One region of the Fulvimonas yonginensis genome, then DNA from elsewhere that is predicted to be linked to it. Evidence: predicted binding sites of a transcription regulator. Region 1 holds the regulator's gene; the other holds the start of a gene.
What was found. Region 1 encodes sigma-54, which starts transcription at its own class of promoters, with help from an activator protein. Its sites were predicted from a motif close to TGGCACGNGCNTTGC; they were not measured.
Positions count from the first base shown of each region.

Region 2: WAT24_RS14765 (PilZ domain-containing protein) is a predicted target of sigma-54. The motif match lies at 11,823-11,837, and genes of this name have one in related genera.

Region 1 covers NZ_JBBBNY010000002.1:109,529-124,654, forward strand. Annotated here, with positions in the region: gene WAT24_RS03545 (MFS transporter) at 1-1,107, shown strand, start outside; gene WAT24_RS03550 (VTT domain-containing protein) at 1,178-2,146, shown strand; gene ssb (single-stranded DNA-binding protein) at 2,364-2,891, shown strand; gene ptsP (phosphoenolpyruvate--protein phosphotransferase) at 3,080-4,810, opposite strand; gene WAT24_RS03565 (HPr family phosphocarrier protein) at 4,943-5,212, opposite strand; gene WAT24_RS03570 (PTS sugar transporter subunit IIA) at 5,205-5,597, opposite strand; gene rapZ (RNase adapter RapZ) at 5,632-6,537, opposite strand; gene hprK (HPr(Ser) kinase/phosphatase) at 6,543-7,493, opposite strand; gene hpf (ribosome hibernation-promoting factor, HPF/YfiA family) at 7,656-7,979, opposite strand; gene WAT24_RS03590 (RNA polymerase factor sigma-54) at 8,096-9,535, opposite strand; gene lptB (LPS export ABC transporter ATP-binding protein) at 9,623-10,342, opposite strand; gene lptA (lipopolysaccharide transport periplasmic protein LptA) at 10,346-10,975, opposite strand; gene lptC (LPS export ABC transporter periplasmic protein LptC) at 10,932-11,534, opposite strand; gene WAT24_RS03610 (KdsC family phosphatase) at 11,525-12,067, opposite strand; gene WAT24_RS03615 (KpsF/GutQ family sugar-phosphate isomerase) at 12,149-13,156, opposite strand; gene WAT24_RS03620 (BolA family protein) at 13,313-13,552, shown strand; gene murA (UDP-N-acetylglucosamine 1-carboxyvinyltransferase) at 13,589-14,848, shown strand; gene WAT24_RS03630 (DUF3108 domain-containing protein) at 15,068-15,126, opposite strand, start outside.
Region 2 covers NZ_JBBBNY010000014.1:1,603-16,728, forward strand. Annotated here, with positions in the region: gene WAT24_RS14700 (ABC-2 transporter permease) at 1-206, opposite strand, end outside; gene WAT24_RS14705 (ABC transporter ATP-binding protein) at 203-1,060, opposite strand; gene WAT24_RS14710 (GntR family transcriptional regulator) at 1,057-1,431, opposite strand; gene WAT24_RS14715 (hypothetical protein) at 1,435-1,755, opposite strand; gene WAT24_RS14720 (amidohydrolase) at 2,069-3,736, opposite strand; gene WAT24_RS14725 (FMN-dependent NADH-azoreductase) at 3,929-4,513, opposite strand; gene WAT24_RS14730 (LysR substrate-binding domain-containing protein) at 4,632-5,609, shown strand; gene WAT24_RS14735 (pyridoxal phosphate-dependent aminotransferase) at 5,651-6,796, shown strand; gene WAT24_RS14740 (amidohydrolase) at 6,784-7,608, shown strand; gene arsC (arsenate reductase (glutaredoxin)) at 7,747-8,097, opposite strand; gene WAT24_RS14750 (pseudouridine synthase) at 8,097-9,476, opposite strand; gene scpB (SMC-Scp complex subunit ScpB) at 9,473-10,336, opposite strand; gene WAT24_RS14760 (segregation and condensation protein A) at 10,372-11,274, opposite strand; gene WAT24_RS14765 (PilZ domain-containing protein) at 12,026-12,394, shown strand; gene WAT24_RS14770 (AMP-binding protein) at 12,509-14,194, opposite strand; gene WAT24_RS14775 (hypothetical protein) at 14,301-14,732, shown strand; gene acnA (aconitate hydratase AcnA) at 14,894-15,126, opposite strand, start outside.

The DNA.
Region 1 (15,126 bases):
GTGTTCTCGCTCTACGCCAGGCGCATGCCGGACGCCAGCGACCTGCTGATCGGCCTGGCGCTCGGCGTCTACGGGCTGGGCCAGGTGTTGCTGCAGATCCCGCTGGGCCTGCTGTCCGACCGGATGGGACGCAAGCCGGCGATCACGCTGGGGCTGCTGATCTTTGCCGCCGGTGGTCTGGTGGCGGCACTGGCGCACACGCTAGAGGGCATCGTGGTCGGCCGCGCGCTGCAGGGCATGGGCGCGGTGGCCGGGGCCGGCACCGCGCTGGCGGCCGACCTCACCCGCGAGGAGCAGCGCGGCAAGGTGATGGGCATCATTGGCGTGTCGATCGGCGTGGCGTTCCTGCTGGCGCTGATCCTCGGGCCGCCGCTGGAGGCGATCGGTGGCCTGTCCGGTCTGTTCGGCGCCACTTCGGTGCTGGCCTTGCTCTCGCTGGTGCTGCTGTGGGCGATCGTGCCGACACCCGAACGCGCGCGCGCACCTGCGGCAGCCAGCCTGGCAGGCGTGCTGGCGATGCTGCGTGACGGCCGGCTGCTGGTGCTCAACGGCTCGGTGTTCTTCCTGCACCTGCTGCTGACCGCGAGCTTCGTCGGCCTGCCGCTGCTGCTGGCCGCGCGGCTGCATCTGCCGGTAGAGCGCCACTGGGAGCTGTACCTGCCGGTGATGGCGACCGCCGCCTTCGTGATGGGCGCCACGCTGCACCGCATGAAGGAGATCGGGCAGAGCCTGCGCATCGTGCAGGCCTGCGTGGCGGCGATCGGACTGGCCCTGCTCGGCTTCGCGCGAACGGATGGCCACCTGGCCTGGCTGGGCGTCTCGGCCGCGGCGTTCTTCTCGGCCTTCAACCTGCTCGAGGCGGCGCTGCCCAGCCTGGTGTCGCGGCTGGCGCCGGCGCACCTGCGTGGCGCGGCGATGGGCGCCTATTCGACCAGCCAGTTCCTCGGCGCGTTCGTCGGCGGGGCGATCGGCGGGCTGGCGCTGGGTCGGCTGGGCGTGAGCGGCGTGTTCCTTTGCGCGGCGGCGGCCACGCTGCTGTGGCTGCCGCTGGTGGCGATCGGCGCACGCCGCATCGCCGCCCGCGCGGTGGCCGGCCAGGTGGCCTGAGCGGGCCGATTGCGCCGGCCGGGTGCCGCCCCCATATGCGCCGGCATCCCACCCATGCGAGGCTGGCCTCGTGTCCCACCAGATCATCGCGCTGATCGCCGAATACGGCCTGCTGCTGGTTTTCCTGAACGTGCTGGTCGAGCAGGCCGGCCTGCCGCTGCCGGCCGTGCCGACGCTGGTGGTGGCCGGTGCGCTCGCCGCTGCCGGCCGGTTGCCGCTGGGCGGCGTGCTGCTGGTCGCGCTCGCCGGTTGCCTGCTAAGCGACTTCGCCTGGTACCAGGCCGGGCGCCGCTACGGTGCCGGCGTCATGCGCACGCTCTGCCGCATCTCGCTTTCGCCGGATTCCTGCGTGAAGCAGTCCGAGCTGCGCTTCCAGCGCTGGCGTGCGCCGGTGCTGTTGGTGGCCAAGTTCGTGCCGGGCCTGTCCACGGTGGCGCCGCCACTGGTCGGTGCGATGGGCCTGCCGGCGCGGTCCTTCCTGCTGTTCGACGCGCTGGGCTCGCTGCTGTGGGCCGGTCTGGCGGTGGCGCTGGGCTACGTGTTCGCCGATGGCGTCGAGCATGCGCTGACGGCGTTCGAGGGCGCCGGCACGCTGGCGGTCGAATTGCTGGTCGCCCTGCTCGCGGCCTACATCCTGTTCAAGTGGTGGCAGCGCCGGCGGTTGCTGGTGGCGCTGCGCATGGCGCGCATCGAGGTCGGGGAACTGGCGCAGGCGCTGCGTTCGGCGCAGCCGCCGCTGGTGCTGGACGTGCGTGCGGCCGGTTCGCGCGAACTGGATGGCCGGAGCATTCCCGGCGCGCAGGTGTTCGATCCGCTGACGCTGGACCTGCTGCTGGCCGACGTGCCGCGCGAGCGCGAGCTGGTGCTCTACTGCAACTGCCCCAACGAGGTGTCCGCGGCGCGGGCCGCACGGCTGCTGATGGCGCAGGGATACCGGCGGGTGCGTCCCCTGCGGGGTGGCCTCGATGCCTGGGTCGCCTCCGGCCAGGCCGTGGAGCATCTGCCGGCCGCGCCGCAGGGAGCGACGCCTGCGGTGTGAGTCGCAGCGTGCCCCGGGCGGCCGCGCGTCACGTCGCGGGATGTCCACCGACCGCGATGCGGGCCGATCCGGGCAGCCCGCCGCGGCGCAGGCGGACGCGACGCGGCGTGCGTGGCCGGGGCAGGCAAGTATGATAGGGATCGAGCCGCCGGCGCCGCCGGCGAACCCATGACGGGGGCCGGCGCACGCGCCGGCCTCAGCACAGCGAGGAATCCACATGGCACGCGGCATCAACAAGGTCATCATCGTCGGCAACCTGGGCGCGGACCCGGAGACCCGCTACACCGGCGGCGGCACGGCGATCACCAGCCTGCGGATCGCCACGTCCGAGCAATGGACCGACAAGCAGAGCGGCGAGAAGCAGGAACGGACCGAGTGGCACCGCGTGAAGCTGTTCGGCCGCCTGGCCGAGATCGCCGGCGAGTACCTGAAGAAGGGCCGCCAGGTCTACATCGAGGGTTCGCTGCGCACCGACAAGTACACCGACAAGGACGGCATCGAGCGCTACTCGACCGACATCATCGCCAACGAGATGCAGATGCTCGGCGGCGGCGGTGAGGGTGGCGGCACGGGCGGCGCCGGTGGCGGTGGCTACCGCGAGCGCCCGCAGGGGGGTGGCCAGCGCCAGGGCGGCGGCTACGGCGGCCAGCCGCGCGGTGGTAGCGACTACGGCAACGCCCCGCGCCAGAACGCGCCGGCGCCGGCCGAAAGCGGCGGCTTCGACGACGACGACATTCCGTTCTGACGGCGCCGCTCCTCCAGCCGAACGAAGAGCCCTCTACGGAGGGCTTTTCTTTGCGTTCGCGGTCAGCCCGGCAAACGGCCGCCGGCGGGCAGGGCGGGCGAAGGGTGCCCGGCTCCGGGTGGCGCGCTCGGCGATGCCTGCGCGGCGGCGGCGTCCCGGCGGCGCGGTGGTGTCGCCGGCAACCCCGGTCACTGGCCCAGCTCCTCCAGCAACGCCGCGACTTCCTCGTGGGTGCGGGCTCGGACCAGGCGGGCGGCCTGGCGACGCAATGCGGCATGGTCGAGCAGCGCGAGGCGGTCGCGCACGTGCAGCAGCTGGCTCGGATGCATGCTGTACTCGCACAGGCCCAGCGCGAGCAGCAGCGCGGTGAAGTTGACGTCGCCGCCGATCTCGCCGCACAGGCTGACCGGCTTGTTCGCGCGGCGGCCAGCGGTGATCACGTAGGCGATCAGGCGCAGCAGCGCGGGCTGTAGCGGGTTGTAGATGTTCTCCAGGCCGTCGTTGCCGCGGTCGGCGGCGAGCACGTACTGGGCCAGGTCGTTGGTGCCGATCGCCAGGAAGTCGGCGTGCTCCAGCAGCGCGCGCACGTTGAGCGCGGCGGCCGGCACTTCGATCATCGCGCCCAGCGGCAATTTCTCGGGCAGGTCGATCGCCTCGCGCTTGAGATCCTGGCGGGCCAGCTTGAACAGCGTGCGCACCGCGATCAACTCGTCCGGCTGGGTGACCATCGGCACCAGCACGCGCACCGGGCCGTAGCAGGCGGCGCGCAGGATGGCGCGGATCTGGGTGGTGAACACGGCCGGATAACGCAGCGACAGCCGCACGCCGCGCACACCCAGCGCCGGGTTGTCCTCGCCGCGCAGCGTCAGGCCGGCGGCATCGGCCTTGTCGGCGCCGAGATCGAGCGTGCGGATGGTCACCGGCAGGCCGCCCATGCCCAGCACCAGGTCGCGGTAGGCGATGAACTGTTCGTCCTCGGAGGGCAGGCCCTTGTGCTTGAGGAACAGGAACTCGGTGCGGTACAGGCCCACGCCGTCCGCCCCGCGGGCGCGCGCCAGCGCGATGTCGGCGGCGGTCTCGGCATTGGCGAACAGGCGAATCGGCACGCCGTCGCGCGTACGCGTGGGCGCATTCGCCAGCTTGGCCAGCCGCCGCCCTTCCTGCGCTGCCTCACGCTGCCACGCGCGGTAGCGGGCCAGGTCCTGCGCGGTGGGATGGACGACGGTCTCGCCGCGCTCGGCGTCGAGCAGGATCAGGTCGTCGTCGTGGATGGTCGCCAGTGCGTCGCGCACGCCCACCAGCATCGGCAGGTCCAGGCTGCGCGCGAGGATGGCACTGTGCGAGTAGGCGCTGCCGGAGCTGGCCACCACGCCGAGCAGCCCGTTGCCGACCAGATGCGCCATGTCGGCCGGCGCGATGGTGTCGGCGACCAGGATCTCGCCCACGCGCGCGGCCAGCTTGCGCTCCTCCCGGCTGGTCTGGCGCTGCAGCGCGGAGATCACCCGGTTGATCACCTGGTCGACGTCCTCGCGGCGGCTGCGCAGGTAGGGATCGTCCATCGCCTCGAACACCTTGGCCAGGCGGTCGCGCTGTTTCTTCAGCGCCACGCCGGCACGGTAGTGGCCCACGCGCACCAGCTCGTCCAGGCCGCGCAGCAGTTCCGCGTCGTCCAGCAGCAGGCTGTGCGCGTCGATGAACTCGTTCACCTCGCGTGCCAGCGCGCCGTGCAGCTTGCTGCGCAGATCGTGCAGTTCCTGCCGTGCGGTATCCAGCGCGCGATGCAGGCGCTGGAGCTCCTCCTCGACCTCCTCCTCGGCCAGCGGGCGGGTGTCGACCAGGTAGCGGCTCGGCTGCACCAGCCGCGCACGGCCCAGCGCCATGCCCTTGGAGGCCGGGGTGCCGGGAAGAAGTTGCCTCATGGCACGGCTCCCGTGACGCCGGGCACGGAGAACGGGCAACGGCGGGCATGCGGCGCGCGGCGAACGCGCGCGCGCCCGCGCGAACCGGCAGCGCGCCACCCGTTCCCGGTTTCCCGATCCCCGTTCCGCACGTCAGGCCCCCTCGTCGAACTTGCGCTCGAACAGCGCCACCACGGCGGCCAGCGCCTCGGCCTCGTCGGGGCCATCCGCGCGCACGGTGAGCGGGGTGCCGATGCCGGCCGAAAGCATCATCACGCCCATGATGCTCTGCGCGTTGACCTCGCGGCCCTTGCTGACCAGCCACACGGTGGCCGTGAAGCCCTGCACCAGCTGCACCAGCTTGGCCGAGGCGCGCGCGTGCAGGCCGAGTTTGTTCGAGACGACGATGTCCTGTTCAAGCATGGTCAATGAAGATTCCCCCACGGCCGCCATGGGCGGCGATCTGCGCCAGTTCGTCCAGCGGTTTCTCGGCGTAGTTGAGCACGCGCAGCAGCATCGGCAGGTTGAGTCCGGAGACGCAGCGCAGGCGCACGCCCAGCGCCGAAAGCGACAGCCCGATGTTGCAGGGCGTGGCGCCGTAAAGGTCGGCCAGCACCAGCACGCCGTCGCCCTGGTCGAGCTCGCGCGCGTGGTGCGCGGTGAGTGTGCGCATCACGTCGGGATCGGCCTGCGCCGGTACCTCGACCGCGTCGACCTTGAGCGGCAGCTTGGGCATGACGTGCTTCGCGGCGGAGATCAGCGCCTTGCCGACCGCCTCGTGCGTCATCAGGAGCACGCCCACGCTCACCGCATCCGCTCCCGCTTGACCCGATCCGCGCCCATCACTCGAGCTCGCGGTGGAAGGTGAGCACGCCTTCGCGGCGGGCGCGGTAGTGCGCGGCCAGGCGCTCCACCAGGTAGACCGAGCGGTGCCGCCCACCGGTGCAGCCCACCGCGATGGTGACGTAGCTGCGGTCGTCCTGCTCGAAGCGGGGCAGCCAGGCGTCCAGCCAGCGCGCGGTATCGGCGAAATACTCGCCGACCAGCGGATCGGCCTCGAGGAACTCGCGCACCGGCGCGTCCTTGCCCGACAGCGGCCGCAGCTTCGGCTGCCAGTGCGGGTTGGGCAGGCAGCGCGCGTCGAACACGAAATCCGAATCCAGCGGCAGGCCGCGGCGGAAGGCGAAGGACTGGAACATCAGCGTGAGCCCTTCGGTGGCCTGCGCGTAGCCGGTGGCGATCAGGCGGCGCAGCTGGTGCACGTTCAGCTCGCTCGAATCGATCACCTTCTCGGCAATGCCGATCAGCGGGCGCAGCAGGCGGCGCTCCTCGGCGATCGCATCGGCCAGCGAGACGCCGCGCAGCGCCAGCGGGTGGCGCCGGCGGGTCTCCGAGTAGCGCTTGATCAGCACCTCGTCGCGGCAGTCGATGAAGACCAGGTGCACGTGCACGCCGGCGGCGGCGAGCTCGGACAGCACCAGCGGCATGTGCTCGAAGTCTTCGCCGCGGTTGCGCACGTCCACGCCCACCGCGATACGCCGGCGGCGCCCTCCGCCGTCCTGCATCACCGATTGCACCAGCTGCGGCAGCAGCCCGCTGGGCAGGTTGTCGACGCAGTAGAACTCCAGGTCCTCCAGCGCACGCAGCGCGACCGTCTTGCCGCCGCCGGACATGCCGGTGAGCACCACCAGGTGCACGGCGTTGGAATCGTTCAGGCTGCCAGGCAGCGTTGGCTCGTTGGCACTCACGAGGTTCACCAGGGCGGAAGCCGGCGCATCTGGTGCGCCTGGCGGTCGATGAAGGTCTGCGCAGGGTCGATGCCCTTGCTCTTGAGCATATGATGGCGCACCGCGGCTTCCACCAGTACCGCCAGGTTGCGGCCGGGCGCCACCGGGATGGTGATCATCGGCACCGGCACCTCGAGGATCTCGCGGTGGCTGGTATCGCCGGTCAGGCGCGTCATCGCGTCGATGTCCTCGCCCTCGCGCATGGGCTTCAGGTGCACCACCAGGCGCAGGTACTTCGAATGCTTGACCGCCGTGTGGCCGAACATCTCGCGCACGTTGAGCACGCCCAGGCCGCGCACTTCCAGCAGGTCCTGCAGCAGCTCGGGGCAGGTGCCGTCGATCACGTCCGGAGCGATCAGGGTGAATTCGGTGGCGTCGTCGGCAACCAGGCGGTGGCCGCGGCTGATCAGCTCCAGCGCCAGCTCGCTCTTGCCCGAGCCCGATTCGCCGGTGATCAGCACGCCAATCGAGAACACCTCCAGGAACACCCCGTGCAGGGTGATCCGCGGCGCCAGCATGCGCGCCAGGTGGTACTGCATCCAGGTCAGCAGTTCGTGGCCGCGCTTGGTGCTGATCCACAGCGGCGTGTGGGTCTCCTCGGCGACCTCGCGCAGGTCGGAGGGGATGGTCTGGTCCTTGGTCACGATCAGCGCCACCGGCTGGTAGGCGGCGATCTTGTGCATCGCTTCCCAGCGCTGGCGCGAATCGAGGCCGTCCAGCCAGTTGAGCTCCTCGGTACCGATGATCTGCACCTTGTTGGGGTAGATCACGTTCAGGTAGCCGATCAGCGAGGGCCGGCGCGTGGCGGTCGCGCCGCGCTCGAGCACGCGCCCTTCGCCACGCATGCCCGACACCCAGCGCAGGCCCATGCGCTCGTGGACGCCGTCGAAGAGTTGTCGTGCGGTCAGACGTTCCAAGTGGCTCCCCTGCCGGTAGGCGGTGGGCGCCATTGTGCCAGTTGGGGGTGGTGCGTGCGGCCTGGCTGTCCCGGCGCGTTCGGAATGCGCCGGGCGGCGCCTGCCACGCAAAAAAAGACCCGCCTCGGAAGGCGGGTCCTGGACCGCGATCGGCCGAGGCCGTCAGCCGAACTGCCGTGCCTCGCGCGCTTCCTGCTGGTGCTTGTCGGTCAGCTTGTCGCGGTAGCGGCGCAGCTGCGCGACCAGCTTGTCGAACACCACGTCGATGGAGGCGTACATGTCGGCCTCGCAGGCGGCGGCGTGCAGGGCCGCTCCCGAGGTGGTGAGGGTGGCTTCGGCACAATGCTGCAGCTTGTCCACCGAAAGCACCATGGTCAGGCCAAGGCACTTTTCGTCGAGGCGGGTCAGGCGATCGAGCTTGGACTCGGCATGGGCGCGCAACGCCGGGGTGACTTCGATCTGCTGGCCGGTGAGTTGGAACTGCATGGGTCGCCTCCTCTGGTACAAGCCGCCGGTGGGCGGCGGGTTCGCATGCCGCGGGGTTTCGGCATGCCGGTCTTTCGTTCGTATGGGAGCGTTCCGGCGGGTTGCAAGTGCGCTGTTCAGCCGGCGCGCTGGCGCTCGCTGGAACTGGGGATGCGCAGTGCCTCGCGGTACTTGGCCACGGTGCGGCGCGCGACCTGGATGCCCTTGCGGTTGAGCTCCTCGGCCAGCGCCTGGTCGGACAGCGGCTTGCGTGGGTCCTCCGCCTCGATGAGCTTGCGGATCATGGCCTGGATGGCCGTGGCCGAGGCGCCGCCGCCATCCTCGGTGGCGACGCCGCTGGAGAAGAAGTACTTGAGCTCGAAGGTGCCACGCGGCGTGTGGATGTACTTGCGCGTGGTCACCCGCGAGATGGTCGATTCGTGCATGCCGACTTCCTCGGCCACCTCGCGCAGGACCAGCGGGTGCATCGCTTCGGGGCCGTAGTCGAGGAAGGCGCTCTGCCGACGCACGATCGCCTCGGCCACCTTGAGCAGGGTCTCGGCGCGCGACTCCAGGCTCTTGATCAGCCAGCGCGCCTCCTGCAGCTGGCCGCGCATCCAGCTGGCATCCTCGCCACGCGCCTGCGCTATCAGGCTGCAGTAGTGCTGGTTGAGGCCCAGCCGCGGCTGGCAATCGGGGTTGAGGCTGACCTTCCAGCGGCTCCCGTCGCGGTAGGCGTAGACGTCGGGGGCGACGTACTCCACGGGCGTGGCGTCCAGCGCGGCGCCCGGGCGCGGGTCGAGGCCGCGGATCAGCAGCGCGGCCGCGGCGACGTCGTCCTCGCTGGCGCGCAGCTTGCGGGCGATCCTGGCCAGGTCGTTGCGCGCCAGCAGCTCGAGCTCGCCGGCGACGATCTGCAGCGCCAGGTCCCGGTGCGGCGTCGTGGCGTCGAACTGCTCGAGCTGTACCCGCAGGCAATCGCGCAGGTCCAGGCTGGCGATGCCGGTGGGGTCGAAGCGCTGCAACTGCCGGCGGACGACCTCGATCTCCTCCGCGCTGGCGTCGAGATCGGCCGGCAGCGCGGCCAGTACGCCCTCGAGCCCCTCGGACAGGTAGCCGTCGGGGTTGAGCGCGTCGATGATGACGGTGGCGATCAGCCGCTCGCGGGAATTGAACGGCGACAGGTTGAGCTGCCACAGCAGGTGTTCCTGCAGCGTCTCCGGCGCGGCGTTCTGCGGCTCGAAATCCTCGTCCGGGCGGGAGCCGGCACTGCCCGCGCTGCCCAGCGAGAAGTCGATCGGCGTCTCGGCCGGCGCATCGGTCTCGGCCCACTCGGGCGTGTCGTCGACGTCGTGGTCGACGCTGGGCGCTTCCGCGGGGGTGGCGGCGTAGCTCTCCTCCTCGCCGTCCGGCGTGGCCGCTTCCTCCTCCAACTCCAGCAGCGGATTGCTTTCGGCGATCTGCCGCAGTTCCGCTTCCAGCTCGAGCTGCGAAAGCTGCAACAGACGGATCGCCTGCTGCAGCTGCGGCGTCAGGGTGAGCTGTTGGTTGAGGCGGAACTGGAGCCCAGGTTTCATGCCAGCCATGGGGGAAGGACGTGGGGTCATCCTACCCCGGCGCTCGTGACGCGACCATAGCGGCCGCGGGCCGGCGCGGGCCTTGCGTCACAACCTGAATTCACGCCCCAGATACACCTCGCGCACCTTCTCGTCGGCGAGGATGTGCGCCGGGGTGCCGCGCGAAAGCACCTCGCCGTCGTTCAGGATGTAGGCGCGGTCGCAGATGCCCAGCGTCTCGCGCACGTTGTGATCGGTGATCAGCACGCCGATGCCGCGTTCCTTCAGGTGGCGCACGATGCGCTGGATCTCGCCCACGGAAATCGGGTCGACGCCGGCGAACGGTTCGTCCAGCAGCATGTAGCGCGGCTGCGCGGCGAGCGCGCGCGCGATCTCGACGCGCCGGCGCTCGCCGCCGGAAAGGCTGATGCCTTTCTGGGTGGCGATGTGCGCGATCTTGAGCTCGTCCAGCAGGCTTTCCAGCTCCTCGTTGCGCTGGCGCGCGCTCAGCCCCTCGCGCAGCTCCAGCACCGCCATGATGTTGTCGGCCACGCTGAGCCGGCGGAACACCGAGGGCTCCTGCGGCAGGTAGCCGATGCCCAGCCGCGCGCGCGCGTGCATGGGCAGGCCGGTGATGTCCTGGCGATCGAGCCGGATGCTGCCGCCGTCGGCCTCGACCAGGCCGACCACCATGTAGAAGCAGGTGGTCTTGCCGGCGCCGTTGGGACCGAGCAGGCCGACCACCTCGCCCTGGCGGATCGAGAACCCGAAATCGCGCACCACCTGGCGCGAGCGGTAACGCTTCTGCAGACCTTCCGCGGCGAGCATCGGTCAGGGCTGCCCGGCACTGGTGGCGGGCGCGGGTGCGGGTGCGCTGGCCGCGGGCGCCGGTGCGGTGCCGGACGCGGCGGGCCGGCTTGCCGGCGCACTGCCGGCCGGCCGCGGCTTGGGCTTGAAGATCATGTGCACCAGGCCGTCACCGCGGCTCTCGCCGGTCATCTGGCTGGTGCCGGTGTCGTAGGTGAGCTTGTCGCCGTGGGCCTCGCCGCGGCCCTGCTGCTTGACCATGGCGTTGCCGGTGAGCACGGCGATGCCCTTGACGTTGTCGTAGTCGATCGTCGCGGCATTGCCTTCCATCAGGTTGCCGGCGTCGTCGAGCTGCTGGATGTGCGCCGGCGAGCCGGTCAGCACCACGCGCGTGACGTTGTTGTCGCCGTCCAGGTAGGCCTTGGCGAGGTCGCCGGTCGCCTGCAGCGTGCCCTGGGTGATGCGCACCTGGCCCTTGTAGATGATGTAGCCATTGTCCTGCTGCGATCCGTCGAAGGACTTGGCCACGATGTCGGCCGGCTTGTCGCGGTCGCTGCGCTTGGCCAGCGCCGGCTGCAGCGCGAGCAGGCCGGCCGTCAGCAGGGCCAGCCTAAGAACCGCGCTTGCTTGGCATGAGCGTGCTGTGGACGTCATCGAGCAACTCCAGATGCTTGTTGTTGAGGTTGGCACGCATGCCGACGCCGGTGATTGTAGAAGTTCCCTGCCGGATCTGCGTCGCGGCCGCCGTCTCGAGGCGGTTTTCCTTCGGCCAGGCGGTGACGTCGGAGGTGCGCATCTCGGTGGCGGGCGTGTGGTCGAACGCCGGCCGGCTGATGTAGACCGGTCCCTGCAGCTTGAGCAGGGTGCCGTTGTGGTTGACCCAACCGTACAGCGAGTGGCCGCGCCAGTCCGGAACGTCCGGCTGGTTGGAGGGCAGGTCGAACTGCGGCGCATTGATGTACAGCGAGTCGTCGCCTTCGCGCCGTTCCAGCCGGGGCGCGGTGATGCGGAAGCTGGGCAGGCCGTCCTGGCCGTACTGGGTCAGCTTGAAATCGCTGAGCGTGTAGCCCGAGCGCGGCGGGCCGACGAAGGCATTGGCCCTGGGTGCCGGGCCGATCCACCACAGCAGCAGCTGCGCGGTGCCGGCGGCCAGCGCCAGCACCACGATGGCCGCCAGCAGGCGGCGGTCGCGCAGCCACTCCCTCACTGCCAGCGCTCCCGTTCGGCGTCGGTCCGGCCCTGGGCGTGCAGCAGCAGGTCGCAGACCTCGCGCGCGCCGCCCTGGCCGCCGGCGCGGCGGGTGGTCCAGTGCGCCTGCTCGATCACCCACGGATGGGCGTTGGCCACCGCCACGGCGAGACCGGCCACACGCATGGCCGGAAGGTCGGGCAGGTCGTCGCCGACGAACGCCGCCTGCGCCGGGGCGAGGTGCAGCGCGTCGAGCAATTCCAGCAGGCAGGCGCGCTTGTCGCCCTGGCCCTGGTAGACGTGGGCGATGCCCAGCTCCTCCGCGCGCAGCGCCACCGGATGGCTGATCCGCGCGCTGATGATCGCCACCTGCACGCCGTGGGCCTGCAGGCGCTTGAGCCCCAGCCCGTCCTGCACGAAGAATACCTTGGTCTCGCGGCCGTCCTCGCCGTAGTAGAGGCGGCCGTCGGTCAGCGTGCCGTCGACGTCGAATACCGCCAGGCGGATGCCGGCGGCGCGGGCGACGAGATCGGCGGGGAGGTCGGTCAGGTAGGGCATCGGGTCGTCGGCGGAGCTGGAAATGGAAAGGCGCAGGGCGCGGCCGGATGGTTCGCGCGGCGGCGTTCCGCCCGCGCCGGATCACACCACGCGTGCGCGCAGCAGGTCGTGGATGTTCAGCGCGCCGACGACGCGCTGTTCCTCGTCCACCACCAGCAGCGCATGGATCTGGTGCTTCTCCATCAGCTGCGCCGCCTCGATGGCGAGCTTGTCGGAAGCGATGGTCTTGGGGCCGCGCGTCATCAGCGCCTCGACCGTGGCGCCGCGCAGGTCCACGCCGTCGTCGTCCAGTGCGCGGCGCAGGTCGCCGTCGGTGAACACGCCGAGCAGGCGCCGGTCGGCGTCGACCACGGCGGTCATGCCCAGGTGCTTGCGGGTCATCTCCACCAGCGCCTCGGTGAGGCTGGCGCCGGGCGCGACCATCGGGATGCCGTCGCCGGTATGCATGATGTCGCTGATGTGCAGCAGCAGGCGGCGGCCGAGGCTGCCGGCCGGGTGCGAGCGGGCGAAGTCCTCGGCGGTGAAGCCGCGCGCCTCCAGCAGCGCGATCGCCAGCGCGTCGCCCATCACCAGCGCGGCGGTGGTGCTGGCGGTGGGGGCCAGGCCCAGCGGGCAGGCCTCGCTGGAGATGCTGGCGTCCAGGTGCACGTCGGCCTGGTGCGCGAGGGACGACTTGGGGTTGCCGGTGATCGCGATCAACGGGATGCCCTGGCGCTTGATCACCGGCAGGATGAACAGCAGTTCGTCGGTTTCGCCGGAATTGGACAGCGCCAGCACCACGTCGTCGGGCTGGATCATGCCCAGGTCGCCATGGCTGGCCTCGCCCGGGTGCACGAAGAACGCGGGGGTGCCGGTCGAGGCCATGGTCGCGGCAATCTTGCGGCCGACGTGGCCTGACTTGCCCATGCCGCTCACCACCAGCCGGCCGCGGCAGGCGAGGATCAGCCGGCAGGCCTGCACGAAATCCGCGTTCACGCGCGGCTCCAGGGCGCGGATCGCGGCCGCCTCGGTGGCGATGACCGTGCGTGCGCTGCGGGCGAGCGCGTCCGGGTCCAGGTTGGCGGCGGGCGGAGCGATGCGTGCGTTCATGGGGCCTCGTCGGGCGGCAGGGGGGGGCCGCTGGCATTTCTGCGCCACGGGATTTCCACTACCATGGCATATCCGCATTTTAACGTCATATCGCGGCGCGATGGATTCACGAGCGGTTCGGAATCCACCCGCCTGCCCCTCCTCGATGGACCTCCGATGGACCCAGCCCGTATCCAGGCGATGATCGAAGCCGGCCTGCCCGGCGCCCAGGCCCAGGTCAGCGGTGACGACGGCGTGCATTTCGAGGCCACGGTCGTCGCCAGCCAGTTCGCCGGCAAGCTGCCGCTGGCACGGCACCGGCTGGTCTATGCGACGCTGGGCGAGCTGATGGGCGGGGCGATCCACGCGCTGGCGCTGAAGACGCTGACTCCCGAGGAGGCCGCGGCGCGCCGCTGAGGCCGCGCCGGCTTCCTGCATTCCTGAAGGACCCCCATGGCAAAGATTCTGATCAGCGGCGGCGAGCCGCTCCACGGCGAAGTGGCGATCTCCGGCGCCAAGAACGCCGTCCTGCCCATCCTCGCCGCCTGCCTGCTCGCCGACGGCCCGGTCACCATTTCCAACGTGCCGCACCTGCACGACGTGACCACGTTCATCGAGCTGCTCGGCCGCATGGGCGTGCAGCTGGTGCTGGACGACCGCATGAAGATGCACGTCGACCCACGCACCATCGAAAGCCACGTCGCCCCCTACGACCTGGTGCGCACCATGCGCGCCTCGATTCTGGTGCTGGGCCCGCTGGTGGCGCGCTTCGGCGAAGCGGAAGTCTCGCTGCCGGGCGGCTGCGCGATCGGTTCGCGCCCGGTCGACCAGCACATCCGCGGGCTGCAGGCGCTGGGCGCCGAGGTCAGCGTGGAGAACGGCTACATCAAGGCCCGGGCGCGGCGCCTGAAGGGCGCGCGCATCGCCATGGACATGGTCACGGTCACCGGCACCGAGAACATCCTGATGGCCGCTACCCTGGCCGAAGGCACCACCGTGATCGAGAACGCCGCGCAGGAGCCGGAGGTGGTCGACCTGGCGCAGTGCCTGGTCGCCATGGGCGCGCAGGTCGAGGGCATCGGGACCTCCACCCTGGTGGTGCACGGGGTCGAGCGACTGCACGGCGCCGAGTACGAAGTGCTGCCCGACCGCATCGAGACCGGCACCTTCCTGGTCGGTGCGGCGATGACCGGTGGCAAGGTGCGCGCGCGCGGCGCGCGCGCCAGCACGCTGGACGCGGTGCTGGCCAAGCTGGAGGAGGCCGGCGCGCACCTGTCCACCGGACCGGACTGGATCGAGCTGGACATGGGCGGGCGCCGGCCGAAGGCGGTCAACATCGTCACCGCACCGTACCCGGCGTTCCCGACGGACATGCAGGCGCAGTTCACCGCACTCAACTGCGTGGCCGAGGGCGTGGGCGTGATCACCGAGACGGTGTTCGAGAACCGCTTCATGCACGCCCACGAGCTGCAGCGCCTGGGCGCGGACATCCGCCTGGAAGGCAACACCGCGATCATCCAGGGCGTGCAGCGCATGAGCGGTGCGCCGATCATGGCCACCGACCTGCGCGCCTCGGCCTGCCTGGTGCTGGCCGGCCTGGTGGCGCAGGGCGACACCACGGTAGACCGCGTGTACCACATCGACCGCGGCTACGAGAACATCGAGGAGAAGCTCGGCGTGCTGGGGGCGAAGATCCGCCGCCTGCCGAGCTGAGCTGCTCACCTTTCACCTGCAGCAAGCCCGCACTGCGTCTTGACGCCTCTCCCCGTCGGGGAGAGGGCCCGGGTGGGGGGGGGCGCTCTTGCGGCAATCTGCTTCGCAGCGGGCCTTGCTTCCTTCCCTGCGATCACCCGCGGCACGAACGCCTTTCCGGCGAGCACCGACCGCTCCCCGGAAGGAGAGGGCTCAAGGCGGGTGCGCGGGCGCCCGGCCCTAGCGGAAGCTCACCAGCTCCATGGTCAGGTCGCCGCCATCCTTCTGCGAGAGCTTCA
Region 2 (15,126 bases), on a different contig from region 1:
CGCGAGATCACGTGCTGCAGGTCGCCGCTGGCGCCGAAGCTGATGCCGTGGCGCGCGCCGACTACCTCGGCCGTGACGATGCCCATGATGTTCAGCAGCAGGAAGATGGCGCCGGTGATCACCGGCGCCCACAGGAAGCCGCCGCGGTGTTCCCACAGCTCGCGCTTGACGAGCCAGTACATGTTGGTCAGGGCAGGGGTTTTCATGCGTAGGTTCCCTTCATGGTGGCGACGAACAGATCGCTGACGGAAGGCCGGCGGATCTCGCCCAGGCTCTCCAGCGTCGTGCGGTCGGCGCCGTCGAACAGGAAGATGCTCTTGCCGAAGACCTGGCGCTCGTCGATCGGCTGCAGCGCGCGGGCGGCGGCGGCCTTGTCGGCGTTCACCATCACCTCGGCGAAGCGGTCGCCGACCGCCTCCATGTCGGTGTCCAGCACGATCTTGCCGTCGCGGATGAACATCAGGTCGGTGAGGATGTGCTCGATCTCTTCCACCTGGTGGGTGGTGACGATGATCGTCTTGTTCTCGTCGAAGTAGTCTTCCAGCAGGCTCTGGTAGAACTGCTTGCGGTAGAGGATGTCCAGGCCCAGCGTGGGTTCGTCCAGCACCAGCAGGCGGGCGTCGATGGCCATGACCAGGGCCAGGTGCAGCTGCACGATCATGCCCTTGGACATCTGCCGCACGCGCTGGTCGGGGGTGAGCTTGGTGCGCGCGAGGAAGGCCTCGCACTTGGCCCGGTCGAAGCGCGGATGCACGTTGGCGACGAAGTCCACCGCCTCGCGCACGCGGATCCAGCGCGGCAGCACCGCCACGTCGGCGATGAAGCAGACCTGCTCCATCAGCTCGTCGCGCCGGGTACGCGGGTCCAGCCCGAGCACCGACAGCTCGCCTTCGAAGGGCGTCAGGCCGAGGATCGCCTTCAGCGCGGTGGTCTTGCCGGCGCCGTTGGGGCCGATCAGGCCGACGATGCGACCGGACTCGATCTGGAAATTGACATGATCGAGCGCGACGGTGTTCTTGTAGCGCTTGCTCAGGTTGCGCGCGGTGACGATGGCGCTCATGGCTGCTGTTCCGTGGTGGCCGGCGCTTCGCGCATCAGCGTTTTGAGATCGAGCCCCAGACGCTGCAGGCGCGCGTACAGGGCCGGCCATTCCTCGCGCAGGAAGCGCTCGCGCTCGGATTTCAACAAGGCCTCGCGGGCCCCATCAGTGACGAACATGCCCAGTCCTCTCCTTTTTTCGACCAGTTGATCGTCGACCAGCTCCTGGTACGCCTTGGACACGGTCAGCGGGTTGATCTGGAAATCCGCTGCCACCTGGCGCACCGACGGCAGCGGGTCGCCTTCGTTCAAGGCGCCATCCAGGATCATCGCCACCACGCGTTCGCGCAGCTGGCGGTAGATCGGGACGCTGTCGTTCCAGGTGATGGTCATACGTTAGTCCTTGCTGGCACGGGCGAACTGGGTGCCGAACGAATAGTAGGGCATGGCCAGCTGTGCCCCGAGCAGGGTGGCGCCTGCCTCGGCGCGGCCTTCCAGCGCCGGGGCGAAGGTGGCGCTGGCGACGCCGGCATCGAGCAGGGCGCTGGCGCGCAGTTCGGCGGCGGTCGGGTGGACCACGACGGGGGCGAGGGTGACCACGCGCACGCCGTTGATTTCGGAGACCGGCGCGGTGCGCACGGGGGAGTTCAGGGCAACCAGGCCCGTCGCGGTGAACAGCGTGGCGGCGGCCAGGGCGATCAGGTTCTGCGCTTTCATGGCGGGTCTCCTTTAGTGACCTCGTGGACCGGTGTTGTAGTGAACTATAACACCATCCTCGAAAGCGTCAACAGGCGACCGGCCATGACTGATGGCCTATGTGTCAGCCCCTTTTGATATCAAAGGCTTGTGCGCTAGTCTTTCGCCGGCCGAGAGCTTGCGGCGCCCCTGTCGGGGGCCAAGACGGTGCATTTCCGGCCCATGAAAGGGTAGGAGCGGGCCTGCCCGCGATGCTTTGGCTCAGGTCCAGGGCATCGCGAGCACGCTCGCTCCTGCATGGGCAAGGGAATGAGGGCTGCAATCGGCCGGGGGCTCAGGGCGTGGCGGCGTACACCTGCTTGCCGCCCACCCAGGTGCCCAGCACCCTGGTCTTCCAGATGTCGCGCGGGTCGACGGCGAAGATGTCGCGGTCGACCAGGATGAAGTCGGCATACTTGCCCGGTTCCAGCGATCCCTGGGTCTTCTCCGCGTGCCCGGCATAGGCCGCGCTCAGGGTGAAGGCCCGCAGCGCCTCGACCAGGCTCAGTTTCTGGTCGGGGTACCAGCCGCCGGGCGGCTGGTTCTGGTGGTTCTGCCGGGTCACCGCCGCGTGCAGGCCGAAGAACGGGTTGGGCGATTCGACCGGGAAGTCCGAGCCGAAGGCGACCACCGTGCCCTGCTTGAGGAAACGCCGCCAGGCGTAGGCGCCCTCGATGCGCTGGTGGCCGATGCGGTCCTCCGCCATGTTCATGTCGGAGGTGGCGTGGGTGGGCTGCATCGAGGCGACGAGATTCAGCGGCACGAAGCGCGGGATGTCCGTGAGCGACACGATCTGCGCGTGCTCGACGCGGTTGCGCAAGGCCCGGGCCTGCGGATAGGCCTTGTAGGCGGCGGCGAAGCTGTCCAGCACCTCGCGGTTGGCCGCATCGCCGATCGCGTGGATGTTGACCTGGTAACCCTTGGCGAAGGCCTTCTCGATCTTGGACACCATGGTGCCCGGGCTCATGAACAGCAGGCCGTGGTTGTGCGGATCGTCGCTGTACGGCGAGAGCATCGCCGCGCCACGGCTGCCCAGCGCGCCGTCGGCGTAAAGCTTCACCGAGTGCACCGTGAGGAAGCCGTCGCCGTAACCGTCCAGCGGGCCGTCGGCGGTGACCGTGTCGAAATCCTTGCCGGTATCGCGGACCATGGCGTAGATCCGCGCGGTGAGCCTGTGCTCGTCGGCGTAGCGACGGTAGAGGCGGTAGTTGGGCAGGTCGATGCCGGCGTCGTCCACGCCGGTCAGGCCCACGCGCGCCATCTCCGCCAGCGCGGTGTCGAGCGCCGCGGCGCGTTCCTTGTCGGTGGGTTCGGGCACCACGGCGTTGACCAGGGCAGTGGCGCCGTCGACGAACACGCCGGTGGGGTCGCCCTGGGCATCGCGCTCGATGCGGCCGCCCGGCGGATCCTTGGTGTCGCGGGTGATGCCGGCAAGCTTCATCGCCGCGCTGTTGGCCCAGGCGGCGTGGCCGTCTACGCGGCTCAGCCACACGGGCCGGTCCGGAACCACCGCATCCAGCTCCTTCGCGGTGGGGAAGCGGCCGAGCTTCCAGATCACCTGGTTCCAGCCGCCGCCGGTGATCCAGCGGGCGTCGGGGTGGGCCCGGGCGTACGCCTTGATCCGCGCCAGCGCCTCGTCCAGCGATTGCGTGCCGGTGAGGTCGGCCTGGGTGAGCGCGTAGCCCAGCTCCAGCACGTGGCCGTGGGCATCGATCAGGCCGGGCAACAGGGTCCTGCCGTGGCCGTCGACCACTTTCGCGTCGCCCGCGCGCTTGGCGAGCGCGGCGTCGCTCCCGGTGGCGACGACCTTGCCGTCGTCCACCAGCAGGGCGTCGAAGCGCTGCAGCTTGCCGTGACCGTCGAGGGTGTAGCCCTTGACGTTGTGCACGTAGAGATCGGCCGCCTGCAGGGCCGGCGCGGCAACCAGCAGGGCGAGCAGGGACAGACGCAGGGTGCGGTTCATGCGCGCGGCTTCCTGTTGAGGGATACACCGCAGTGTGTCGGGGCGCGCCGGCTTTTTCCACCGGCCGGACGCGAAAAGCCCCTCTCCCGCCGGGCGAGGGGTCTCCCGCCGGGCGAGGGGCTGGGGTGAAGGACTGGGGTGGGGGTCCGGCAGTGCACGGTCCCTGGCTCGCCGAACCCTGTCCCGTCCTGGCTACGCCGCCTTCGGCAGCAGCGTGCCGATCGCCTCCTTCGCCGCCGCCAAGGCCCGTTCCTTGTGCTCGGCGCTCACCGCCACGCCTTCGGCGCGCACGAATTCGACGTCGGTGATGCCGAGGAAGCCGAGCACCGCGCGCAGGTAGTTCTCCTGGAAGTCCATCGCCGCCCCGGCGGTGCCTTCGCCGTAGAAGCCGCCGCGGCTGGAGGCGACGATCACCCGCTTGCCGCCGGCCAGGCCCTCGGGGCCGTTCGCGGTGTAGCGGAAGGTCTTGCCGGCCACCGCAATGCGGTCGATCCAGGCCTTGAGCTGGCTGGAGATGCCGAAGTTGTACATGGGCGCGCCGAGGACGATCACGTCGGCGGCCAGGAACTCCTCCATCACTTCGTTGCCCAGCACGGCGGCGGGGTCGGCCGCGTCGGCAACGGGGGTCCAATGCGGCAGCGGCTGCGCGGCCAGGTCGCGGTAACGGATGGTGACGTCCGGGCGGGCGCGGCGGATCTGCGCCACGATGTCGGCGGATAGCCCGCGCGAGACCGAGTGATTGCCCAGGGCGCTCGAGTCGATGTGCAGCAGTTTCATGGCGTGACTCCGATCAAGGGCCGGCTGAACCGGCGACAGGAGCTACGATAGTTTTGCGACAATCGCTTGATAAGACGGCTAGAATCGAACTTATCGTTCTCAAAAGGAAACAAATCCCATGCCCCTCGACGGCACCTTGCAGGACCTCAACGACCTCTACTTCTTCGCCATGGTGGTCGAGCACAACGGTTTCTCCGCGGCCGGCCGGGCCCTGGGCATTCCGAAGTCGCGGCTGAGCAAGCGGGTGGCCCAGCTGGAGGAGCGCCTGGGGGTGCGGCTGCTGCAGCGGACCACCCGCCGTTTCGTGGTCACCGAGGTGGGCGAGCGCTTCTACGGCCATTGCCGCGCGGTGCTGGAGGAGGCGCGCGCCGCGCAGGAGGCGGTCGACGAGCTGCGCGCCGAGCCGCGCGGCGTGGTGCGGCTGAGCTGCCCGGTGTCGCTGGCGCAGACGGTGGTCGCGCACGTGCTGCCGGATTTCATGGCGCAGTACCCGAAGGTGCAGGTGCGCGTGCTTTCCAGCAACCGCCGCGTGGACGTGGTGGGCGAGGGCTACGACATCGCGATCCGCGTGCGCACCAAGCTCGACACCGACGCCAACCTGGTCATGCGCACCTTCGGGCTGTCGCGCGTGCTGGCGGTGGCCAGCCCCGCCTTGCTCGACCGGCTGGGACGACCGAAGGTGCCGGCGGAGCTGCCCGCGTTGCCCGCGTTGTCGATGCAGGAGCACGAAGGGGCGCAGGTGTGGGAGCTGATCGACGCCCAAGGCGAGCGCATCTCGGTGGAGATGACCGCCCGGCTGGTCACCGGCGAGTTCGCGCTGCTGCTGGAAGCGGCCCGCCGAGGCCTGGGCGTCACCCTGCTGCCGGAGTTCGTCTGCGCGCCGGCGATCACCCGCGGCGAGCTGGAGGTGGTGCTGCCGGACTGGAGCGTGCCCGAGGGGACCATGCACTTCGTCTACCCCAGCCGTCGCGGCATGCTGCCGGGCGTGCGCGCGCTGGTGGACTTCCTCGCCGAGCGCCTGCCGGAAGCGACGCGGCAGAAGCACGAGCAGTGCCGCGAACGTCCGCTGCCGCCGCTCGACCAGCCGCCCACGTGAGCCGTGCTAGGCTTACCGTTTGGCCTTCCATACCTCCGTACATGAACATCGAGACCAAGCTGCCCAAGGTCGGCACCACCATCTTCAGCGTGATGAGCCAGCTGGCGCTGGATCACCAGGCGGTGAACCTGGGGCAGGGCTTCCCCGACTTCGAGCCGCCGCAGGCGCTGCGCGACGCGCTCACCCGCGCGATGGCCGAGGGCAGGAACCAGTACGCCCCCGGCATCGGCACCGCGCCGCTGCGCGAGCAGATCGCGCTCAAGACGCAGCGCCTGTACGGCCGACGCGTGGACGCGGGCACGGAAATCACGGTGACCTCGGGCGCCACCGAGGCACTGTTCGCGGCGATCGCCGCCACCGTGCGCGCGGGCGAGGAGGTGATCGTCTTCGACCCGGCCTACGACTCCTACGAGCCGGCGATCGAGCTGCAGCGCGCGCGTGCGGTGCACATCCCGCTGACGCTGCCCGACTTCGCGATCGACTGGCAGCGCGTGCGCGACGCCATCACGCCCAGGACCCGCATGATCCTGGTCAACAGCCCGCACAACCCGTCGGGCGCGGTGCTGTCGGCCGACGACCTGGACACGCTGGCGGAGATCACCCGCGATACCGACATCGTGGTGCTCTCCGACGAGGTGTACGAGCACATCGTCTACGACGGCGCGCGCCACGAGAGCGTGCTGCGCCACCCGGAACTGGCCGAGCGCAGCATCGCGGTATCGAGCTTCGGCAAGACTTACCACTGCACCGGCTGGAAAGTCGGCTACGCCGTGGCGCCGGCGGCGCTCTCGGCCGAGTTCCGCAAGGTGCACCAGTACCTCACCTTCTGCACCTTCCACCCGGCGCAGACGGCCTTCGCCGAATTCCTCGCCAGCGACCCGGCGCACTACCTGGAGCTGCCGGACTTCTACCAGGCCAAGCGCGACCGCTTCCGCGCGCTGCTCGCGCCCTCGCGCCTCAAGCTGCTGGACGTGCCGGGCGGCTACTTCCAGCTGGTCGACTACGCGGCGATCCGGGACGAGGACGACGTCGCCTTCTCGCGCTGGCTGGTCGAACAGGGCGGCGTGGCCGGCATTCCGCTCACGCCGTTCTACGAGTGCCCGCCGGGCACGCGCCTGTTGCGCCTGTGCTTCGCCAAGAGCGATGCCACCATGGCGGCCGCCGCGGAGCGCCTATGCCGCCTGTGAACATGCAACCGCTGACCGTCAGCCTGGTGCAGGGCGCCACCCGCTGGCACGACGCCCCGGCCAACCGCGACTACTACGGCATGCTGGTGCGCCAGGCGCGCGGCAGCGACCTGATCGTGCTGCCGGAGACCTTCCTCTCCGGCTTCAGCAACGATACCCGCGCCAGCGCCGAGACGATGGACGGCGAGGGCGTGGCGTGGCTGCGTGCGCTGGCGGCCGAGGTGGACGCCGTGGTCTGCGGTAGCCTGGCGATCAGCGAGAACGGCACCGTCTACAACCGCCTGTTCTGGATGCGCCCGGACGGCAGCCATGCGCAGTACGACAAGCGTCACCTGTTCCGCATGGCCGGCGAGCACACGCGCTACGGCGGCGGGCGCGAGCGGCTGGTCGTCGAGCTGAAAGGCTGGCGCGTGCTGCCGCAGGTCTGCTACGACCTGCGTTTTCCGGTGTGGCTGCGCAACCGCCGGCTGGAAAGCGCCGCCGGTGGCATGGACTACGACCTGGCCCTGTTCGTGGCCAACTGGCCGGCGCCGCGGCGGCAGCCCTGGCGCACGCTGCTGCGCGCGCGCGCGATCGAGAACCTCGCCTACGTGATCGGCGTGAATCGCGTGGGCGTGGACGGCAACGATCTGCCCTACGCGGGCGACAGCGCGGTGATCGACCCGATCGGCGAGGCGCTGGTCGAACTGGGCGCGCAGGAGCAGCTGGTCACCGTGCGGCTGGAGCCGGCGCCGCTGCTGTCGCACCGCCAGCGCTTCCCGGCATGGATGGATGCGGACGCGTTCCGCATCGAGCTCGGCGCGGGCGACTGACTGCAGGCGCGAACTGCGCGGGCGCGAACCCGCGTCTCGGGCAGGGCGCGCCGTGGCCCGCCCCGGGGGCCGCGGACGGACATGCTTGCCCGGTGCGCGCGCCCTCCTCGACCGCAGCGGGTGCCTGGCTGTCGGCGATCAGGGCAGGATCGGAAGCACCGCTTCCGGCGGGCGGCCGATGGCCGCCTTGCCGTTGGCGACCACGATCGGCCGCTCGATGAGCCTGGGGTGCGCGACCATCGCCTGCAGAATGGCCTCGTCGTCCACGGACGGATCGTCCAGCCCCAGCGCCGTGTACTCGGCCTCGCCGGTGCGCAGCAGCTGCCGTGGCGTCATGCCGAGCAGGCGGAGCAGGGCCTCGAGTTCGTCCACGCTGGGCGGCGTGTCCAGGTAGTTGACCACTTCCGGCTCGATGCCGCGCGCCTGCAGCAGTTCCAGCGTGCCGCGCGACTTGGAGCAGCGGCTGTTGTGGTAGATGCGCACGCTCATCAGCGGTTGCCGTGACGGTTGCCGCCGCGGCCACCCTGCGGACGACCGCCGCCATGGCCCTGCGGGCGGTTGCCGCGGCTCTGCGGTCGGCCGCCCTGGCCGGATGCGCCACCCTGGCGAGTGCCACGGTTGCCGCCACCACCGACGCCGGCGTAGGGACCCGCGCCGCGGGCTTCGCCAGCGCGGCCCCCGGCCGGCTTGCCGCCCCGGCGGTTGCCACCGGGCGCATTGCCGCGCGCACCGCCGTCACGGCTCTCGCCGGCGAACCAGGTACGCACCGACGGCAGCTCCTGGCCGGGCGCCACGCCGCGCTTGTTCTTGCGGCGGCCGCCGGTGGCCGGCCTTTCCGGGCGCGCGACGTTGCCGTTGACTTCCTTGCCGGGCCGGCGGCGCTGCTGCTTGCCGCGCACCGGCTCCTCGCGGATGCGGTCGAATGCGCGCAGCTCGCGTGCCTCGTCGTGGTAGGCGCCGCTCCAGGCCGCAGTGGTGCCGCGCTCGGGACGGTACTCGGTGACGCTGCGGCTGGCGCGGCGCTGGTGCAGCACCGGGCTCAGCGTGAGCGCAGGCTGGGCCGGGCCCAGGCCGGTGCTCTTGCGCAGTTCCTTGATCGCTTCCTCGGAGAGCGCCTCACACTCGCCGCGGCGCAGCGTGCGCGGCAGCTCCACGCTGCCGTAGCGAATGCGCTTGAGGCGGCTGACCAGGAAACCCTGCGAATCCCACAGGCGGCGCACCTCGCGGTTGCGACCCTCGCGGATCACCACGCGGAACCAGCTGTGGCTGCCGCCGCGGCTGATGATGGCGATCTCGTCGAAGCGGGCAGGGCCGTCTTCCAGCTCCACGCCGGCCTTGAGCTTTTCGATGGTCTCGTCGGGTACCTCGCCGTGCACGCGGCAGAGGTATTCGCGCTCCAGCCCACTGCGCGGATGCATCAACGCGTTGGCCAGCTCGCCGTCGGTGGTGAGCAGCAGCAGGCCGGTGGTGTTGATGTCCAGGCGGCCGACCGCGACCCAGCGGGCGCCCTTCAGGCGCGGCAGCTGCTCGAACACGGTCGGGCGGCCCTCGGGATCCTCGCGCGTGGTCACCACGCCTTCGGGCTTGTGGTAGAGCAGCACTTCGGTGTCGTCGCGATTGTCGGTGGCGACCACGAACTGCTTGCCGTCGATCACCACGCGGTCGCCGGCGTGCACGCTGGCGCCGATGCCGGCCGGTGCGCCGTTGAGTTCGACCTCGCCGGCCTGGATGCGCTGTTCCAGCATGCGGCGGGAGCCCAGGCCCGCGTTGGCCAGCACCTTGTGCAGCCGTTCTTCCAGGGCGGGGGCGTTGGCCTCGGCGCGGGATTCGCGCTTGAGGGTCAAGACGGATTTCTGCGGCGCAGTCATGCGCGATACTCCTCGGTGTCCTGCTCGGCGGCGTCTTCGTCGACGTCCGCCTGGGCTGCTGCCTCGTCGGCAGTGGCGGAAGGGATGGGGGGGGGCGCCTCGTCGTCGGACGCGGCGGCGGTGGTTTCACGGGTACCGGCCGCCTCGATGCCGACCTCGGTGGACGCCGGCGCCTCGTTCTCCGCGGATTCCTTGGCAGACGTGCCGGCCGTCTTGTCCTCGTCGGCCTCGCCGGTCGCGGAGCGTTCGGCGCGTTCCTCGTCCGGGTCGACCGGCAGATCCTTGATCACCGGCGGCGGCAGCGGCTCCTGGTCGAGCCGCAGCTGCGGGTCCTCCAGGTCGCGGATCTCCGACAGCGGTGGCAGCTCGTCCAGCGACTTGAGGTTGAAGTAGTCCAGGAACGCGCGGGTGGTGCCGAACAGCGCCGGCTTGCCGGGCACGTCGCGATGGCCGACGACGCGGATCCACTCGCGTTCCTCCAGCGTCTTGATGATGTTGGAGGAGACCACCACACCACGGATCTGCTCGATCTCCGGGCGCGTGATCGGCTGGCGGTAGGCGATCAGCGCCAGGGTCTCCAGCAGGGCGCGCGAGTAGCGGCTGGGCTTCTCGGTCCACATCCGCGACACCCAGGGGTGCACGTCCTGGCGGACCTGGTAGCGGAAGCCGGAGGCGACTTCCCTGAGTTCGACGCCGCGGCCGGCGCAGTCCCCGGCCAGCACTTCGAGCGTGCGGGCGATCGCTTCGCGGTCGACGCCGTCCTCCTCGACGAAGAGCTCGCCCAGCTGCGCCACGCTGAGCGGCTGGCTGGCGGCGAGCAGCGCCGCCTCGATGATCGGTTTGAGTTGCTCGATCTGCATGGCCTGTACGGTCTGCGGATGAATGGATGCGCGGCTCAGTCGGCCGCGGCGGACACCGGCTCGTCGGCCGGCAGGTCGATGCTTTCCTCGGCGGACGTCGCCTTGGCCTTCACGTAGATGGGCGCCAGCGGCTCTTCCTGCACGATCTCGACGAGCATTTCCTTGGCCAGCTCGAGCATGGACAGGAAGGTCACCACCACGCCCAGGCGCCCTTCGCTGACGTCGAACAGGCTCTCGAAGCGGTGGAATGCGCCGTCCTCGAGGCGGCTCAGCAACTCGCCCATGCGCTGGCGCACGCTCAGCGCCTCGCGCTTGATCGCGTGGTGGCCGAACAGCTCGGCGCGGTGCAGCACGTCCTTGAGCGCCAGCAGCATTTCCTTCAGGTCCAGCGGCGGCGGCAGCCTCACCACGTTGCGCTCGCCGACCTCGGCCTGCGCCACCGCGGTATCGCGCTCGAGCCGGGGCAGGGTATCGATGTCCTCGGCGGCCTTCTTGAAGCGCTCGTACTCCTGCAGGCGGCGCACCAGCTCGGCGCGCGGGTCCTCCTCGACGCCTTCCTCGGCGGGCGGCCGCGGCAACAGCAGGCGCGACTTGATCTCGCCCAGGATCGCGGCCATCAGCAGGTACTCGGCGGCCAGTTCCAGCCGCATCACATCCCGCATCATGTCGATGTATTCCATGTACTGCCGGGTGATCTCGGCAATCGGAATGTCCAGGATGTCCAGGTTCTGCCGGCGGATCAGGTAGAGCAGCAGGTCCAGCGGACCCTCGAACGCCTCGAGAAAGACCTCCAGCGCGTCCGGCGGGATGTACAGATCCTGCGGCATCTGAAGCAGCGGTTCACCCCGCACGATCGCCAGCGGCATTTCCTGCTGCTGGGGGATCGACGCGAAGGCGTCCTGCGGCGGTGGGACCGGCTGCTGCGGTTCTGTGCTCATCAATGCATGTCGTGAGGCCGCTCGTGCGGCCGGCAATGCTTCAAACCCTGGCTCGTCGCCGGGCGGTGCCCTGCGGACGGGTATCCCCTCGTGACCGCGGCTTGCGGCCGGCGGTCGGTTCTAGCTGGCGTGCCGTTGCCGGCGGAAGCCGTCGTGCGGCGGCGCCATGACGAAGCCGCGCGTCGGCGGTTCGGTCTGGCGGGTTCAGGCGACCACCATGGCATCCGCACCGGGCAATGAACCCTGGCGAGGACGCAGGACAGGATGGCGACGCTGCGCCACGGACGGTTCAAGTCGATCTGCCGGGTATCCCGGGCGGCGTGTCGCGCTTGCCGGGTCCCTCCGGCACGGCGCACGCTGGACCCCGTGCATGGATCGACAGGTTAGCGGCAGCGTCGCGGCAAGTCCAGTATGTGCCGCAACCGGTCGCCCGCGCCTCTGCGGAGTCCGGGCAGCATGTGACACGGTGCGTCGCCGCTGCGCCGGACGCGGCAGTTTGAATACGTTTTCGTGAAGATCGCGCGACGGCGCGGGTTTCCTCGCGCACGTGGCACGCCGCTTGCTTCCCGATGTCCGAGGCGAGCGCGAGGGTGGCGCTCGCCTGGGGAGCGGACGGCGTACCGTCCACCGCTCACCGCCTGGAGACCGGCGGCCCGGCAACGGGAACCGCTATCGCGATGGCGTTACCTGGTGCGTCGTACCATCAGGGGACGTCTGAAAAAGCGGGGCCATGCCTCGCTTGGGGAGTTAGATGACGATCGAAGACAACGTTGCGGACGAGTCGGGTCCGAAGTTCCTGCGGCCGGCGCGCATGCGCATCGAGACCACCGTGTTGATGAGCCACGGGGTGCAGTCCCATCCGACCGAGCTGGTGGACATTTCCGCGACCGGCGCCCTGCTGCGCCGCCCACTGGGCTGGCAGGGCGAAACCGGCCAGAACTGGGTGCTGGACATGATCTTCGGCCGCGACCTGCACATCCACCTGGAGGCCGTGGTGGCACGCATTTCCGACCGCCACATCGGCTTCGCCTACTCGCGCATCCCGGAGGACAAGCAGGTGCCGCTGTGGAACCTGCTGGGCGGCTACGCGGACATCCTGGAGCACTGGAAGGAGGACTGAGCCCGGGAGCAGTTCCAATGCGCGCGGGCTCGCGCGCGATGGGAGCCACCCTCGGGGAACTCGGACAGAGGCACCGCGAGCAAGCTCGCTCCCACGGTCGTTTCGGCGGTGCGGTCAGGCGGTGGCGCGGGTCTGCTCGTTGCGCAGCTCGCGGCGGAGGATCTTGCCGACGTTGGTCTTGGGCAGCGCGTCGCGGAACTCGATCTGGCGCGGGCGCTTGTATCCGGTCAGGTTGTCGTGGCAGAACTGCTTGAGGGCCTCGGCGGTGAGCGAGGGGTCCTTGCGCACCACGAACAGCTTCACCACTTCGCCGGAGTGCTCGTCCGGCACGCCCACCGCGGCCACCTCGGCCACGCCCGGGTGCTGCATCACGACGTCCTCGACCTCGTTCGGATACACGTTGAAGCCGGAGACCAGGATCATGTCCTTCTTGCGGTCGACGATGTAGACGTAGCCATTGGCGTCCATCCGCGCGATGTCGCCCGTGTGCAGCCAGCCGTCGTCGGTCAGCACCTTGGCCGTCTCGTCCGGCCGCCGCCAGTAGCCCTTCATCACCTGGGGGCCGCGCACCATCAGCTCGCCCACTTCGCCGATCGGCAGCGGCTGGTTGTCCTCCGACCAGATCGCCACCTCGGTGGACGGGACCGGCAGGCCGATCGAGCCGTTGTATGCCTTGATGTCCAGCGGGTTGATGCAGACCGCCGGCGAGGTCTCGGTGAGGCCGTAGGCCTCGGCCAGGGTGCAGCCGGTGACCTTCTTCCAGCGCTCGGCCACCGCGCGCTGCACCGCCATGCCGCCGCCGAGGGTCAGGTGCAGGCGTGAGAAATCGAGCTCGGCGAAGCCGGGCGTGTTGAGCAGGCCGTTGAACAGCGTGTTGACGCCGGTGAGCGCGGTGAAGCCGGATTTCCTGAGCTCCTTGACGAAGCCGGGCATGTCGCGCGGGTTCGTGATCAGCCAGTTCAGGCCGCCCAGGCGCATGAACACCAGACCGTTCGCGCACAGCGAGAAGATGTGGTACAGCGGCAGGGCCGTGATGATCACCTCCTCGCCGGGCTTGGCCAGGTCGCCGATCCAGGCGCCGGCCTGCAGCATGTTGGCGACCATGTTGCCATGGCTGAGCATGGCGCCCTTGGCCACGCCGGTGGTGCCGCCGGTGTACTGCAGAAAGGCGAGGTCGTCGTGGCCCAGCGCCACGGCGGGCATGGGGTGCGCGGCGCCCTGCGCCAGCGCGTCGCGGAAGCGCACCGCCTGCGGCAGGGAGTAGGCCGGCACCATCTTCTTGACGTGCTTCAGCACGAAATTGACCAGCGTGCCCTTGGCGAACCCCAGCAGGTCACCGATGCCGGTGGTGACCACGTGCTCGACGTGGGTCTCGCCGAGCACCTCCTGCAGCGTGGCGGCGAAATTGTCCAGCACCACGATTGCCTTGGCCCCGGAGTCCTCCAGCTGGTGCTTCAGTTCCCGCGCGGTGTAGAGCGGGTTGGTGTTGACCACCACCACGCCGGCGCGCAGCGCGCCGAACAGGGCGATCGGGTACTGCAGCACGTTGGGCAGCATGATCGCGAGCCGGTCGCCCTTCTTCAGGCCCAGCACGCCGGTGAGGTAACCGGCGAACCGGCGGCTCAGGTCGTCGATCTCGCCATAGCTGAGCACCTTGCCGAAACTGGCGAAGGCCGGCCGGTCGTGGAACTTGCCGAAGGCCTCCTCCACCACCGCCGCCACCGACGCGTAGGCACTCACGTCGATCTCTGCCGGTACGTCATGCGGATAGTGGGCCAGCCACGGACGCTCGTTGCTCATGTAGTGTTCCTGTTCCCCGTCGGCCTTGCGGCCTTGGCATTGGAGCATACGCCCGCGCATGGCGGCAAGCCGCGCCCTGGCGAGGATCGGAGGCAGGATGAGGTCAATGAAATTGCTGCTTTCGTGCGGCCTGGTCGCGCTTTCGCTCGCCCTGGCCGGCTGCCGGCACGCGCCGGACGAAACCCGCGTGCGCGAGGCGATCGACGCTGCGGTGCAGGCGGCGGAGACGGCCGATGCGTCGGGAGTGGTCGAGCCGCTCAGCGAGGATTTCGACGGCAATGCCGGCCGCCTGGACCGGCGAGGCCTGGCCAACCTGGTGCGTGTGGCGCGGCTGCGCGGCGAGCACGTGGGGGTGACGCTGGGACCGGTGGGTGTCGAGCGGCACGGTGAGCGGCTGGTAGCGCGGTTCACGGTGAGCCTCACCCAGGGCAGCCGGTTGTGGCCGGATGCCGCCGGCGTGTACCGGGTCGAATCCGCATGGCGCCGCGAGGGCGGCCAGTGGCGCTGCTACGGCGCGACCTGGGAGCGGCAGCTCTAGCCCGGTGGCGCGCGCTCGTTGGAGATGGAGAGGCGGGCTTGCTCACGACGCCTCTTGCATCGTGTCGCGGACGGCGGCGCGGGCAAGCTTCCCCCTGCGGGGCAGCGCTGCGAGCAAAAAAGAAGGCCGCCCCGGTGGGCGGCCTTCTTCGGCGTCCGGACTCAGGCCGCCTTGCGGCCGGCCAGCTGGCGCAGCACGTATTGCAGGATGCCGCCGTGGCGGAAGAACTCGCGCTCTTTCGGCGTGAGCAGCATCACGTGCACGGCGAACTCCTTCTTCGAGCCGTCGGCCGTGGTCGCGATCACCCTGGCTTCCTTCGACTCGCCGCCCTGCAGGCCCAGGATCTCGATCGACTCCTTGCCGGTCAGCCCGAGCGACTGCGCGTTCTCGCCGT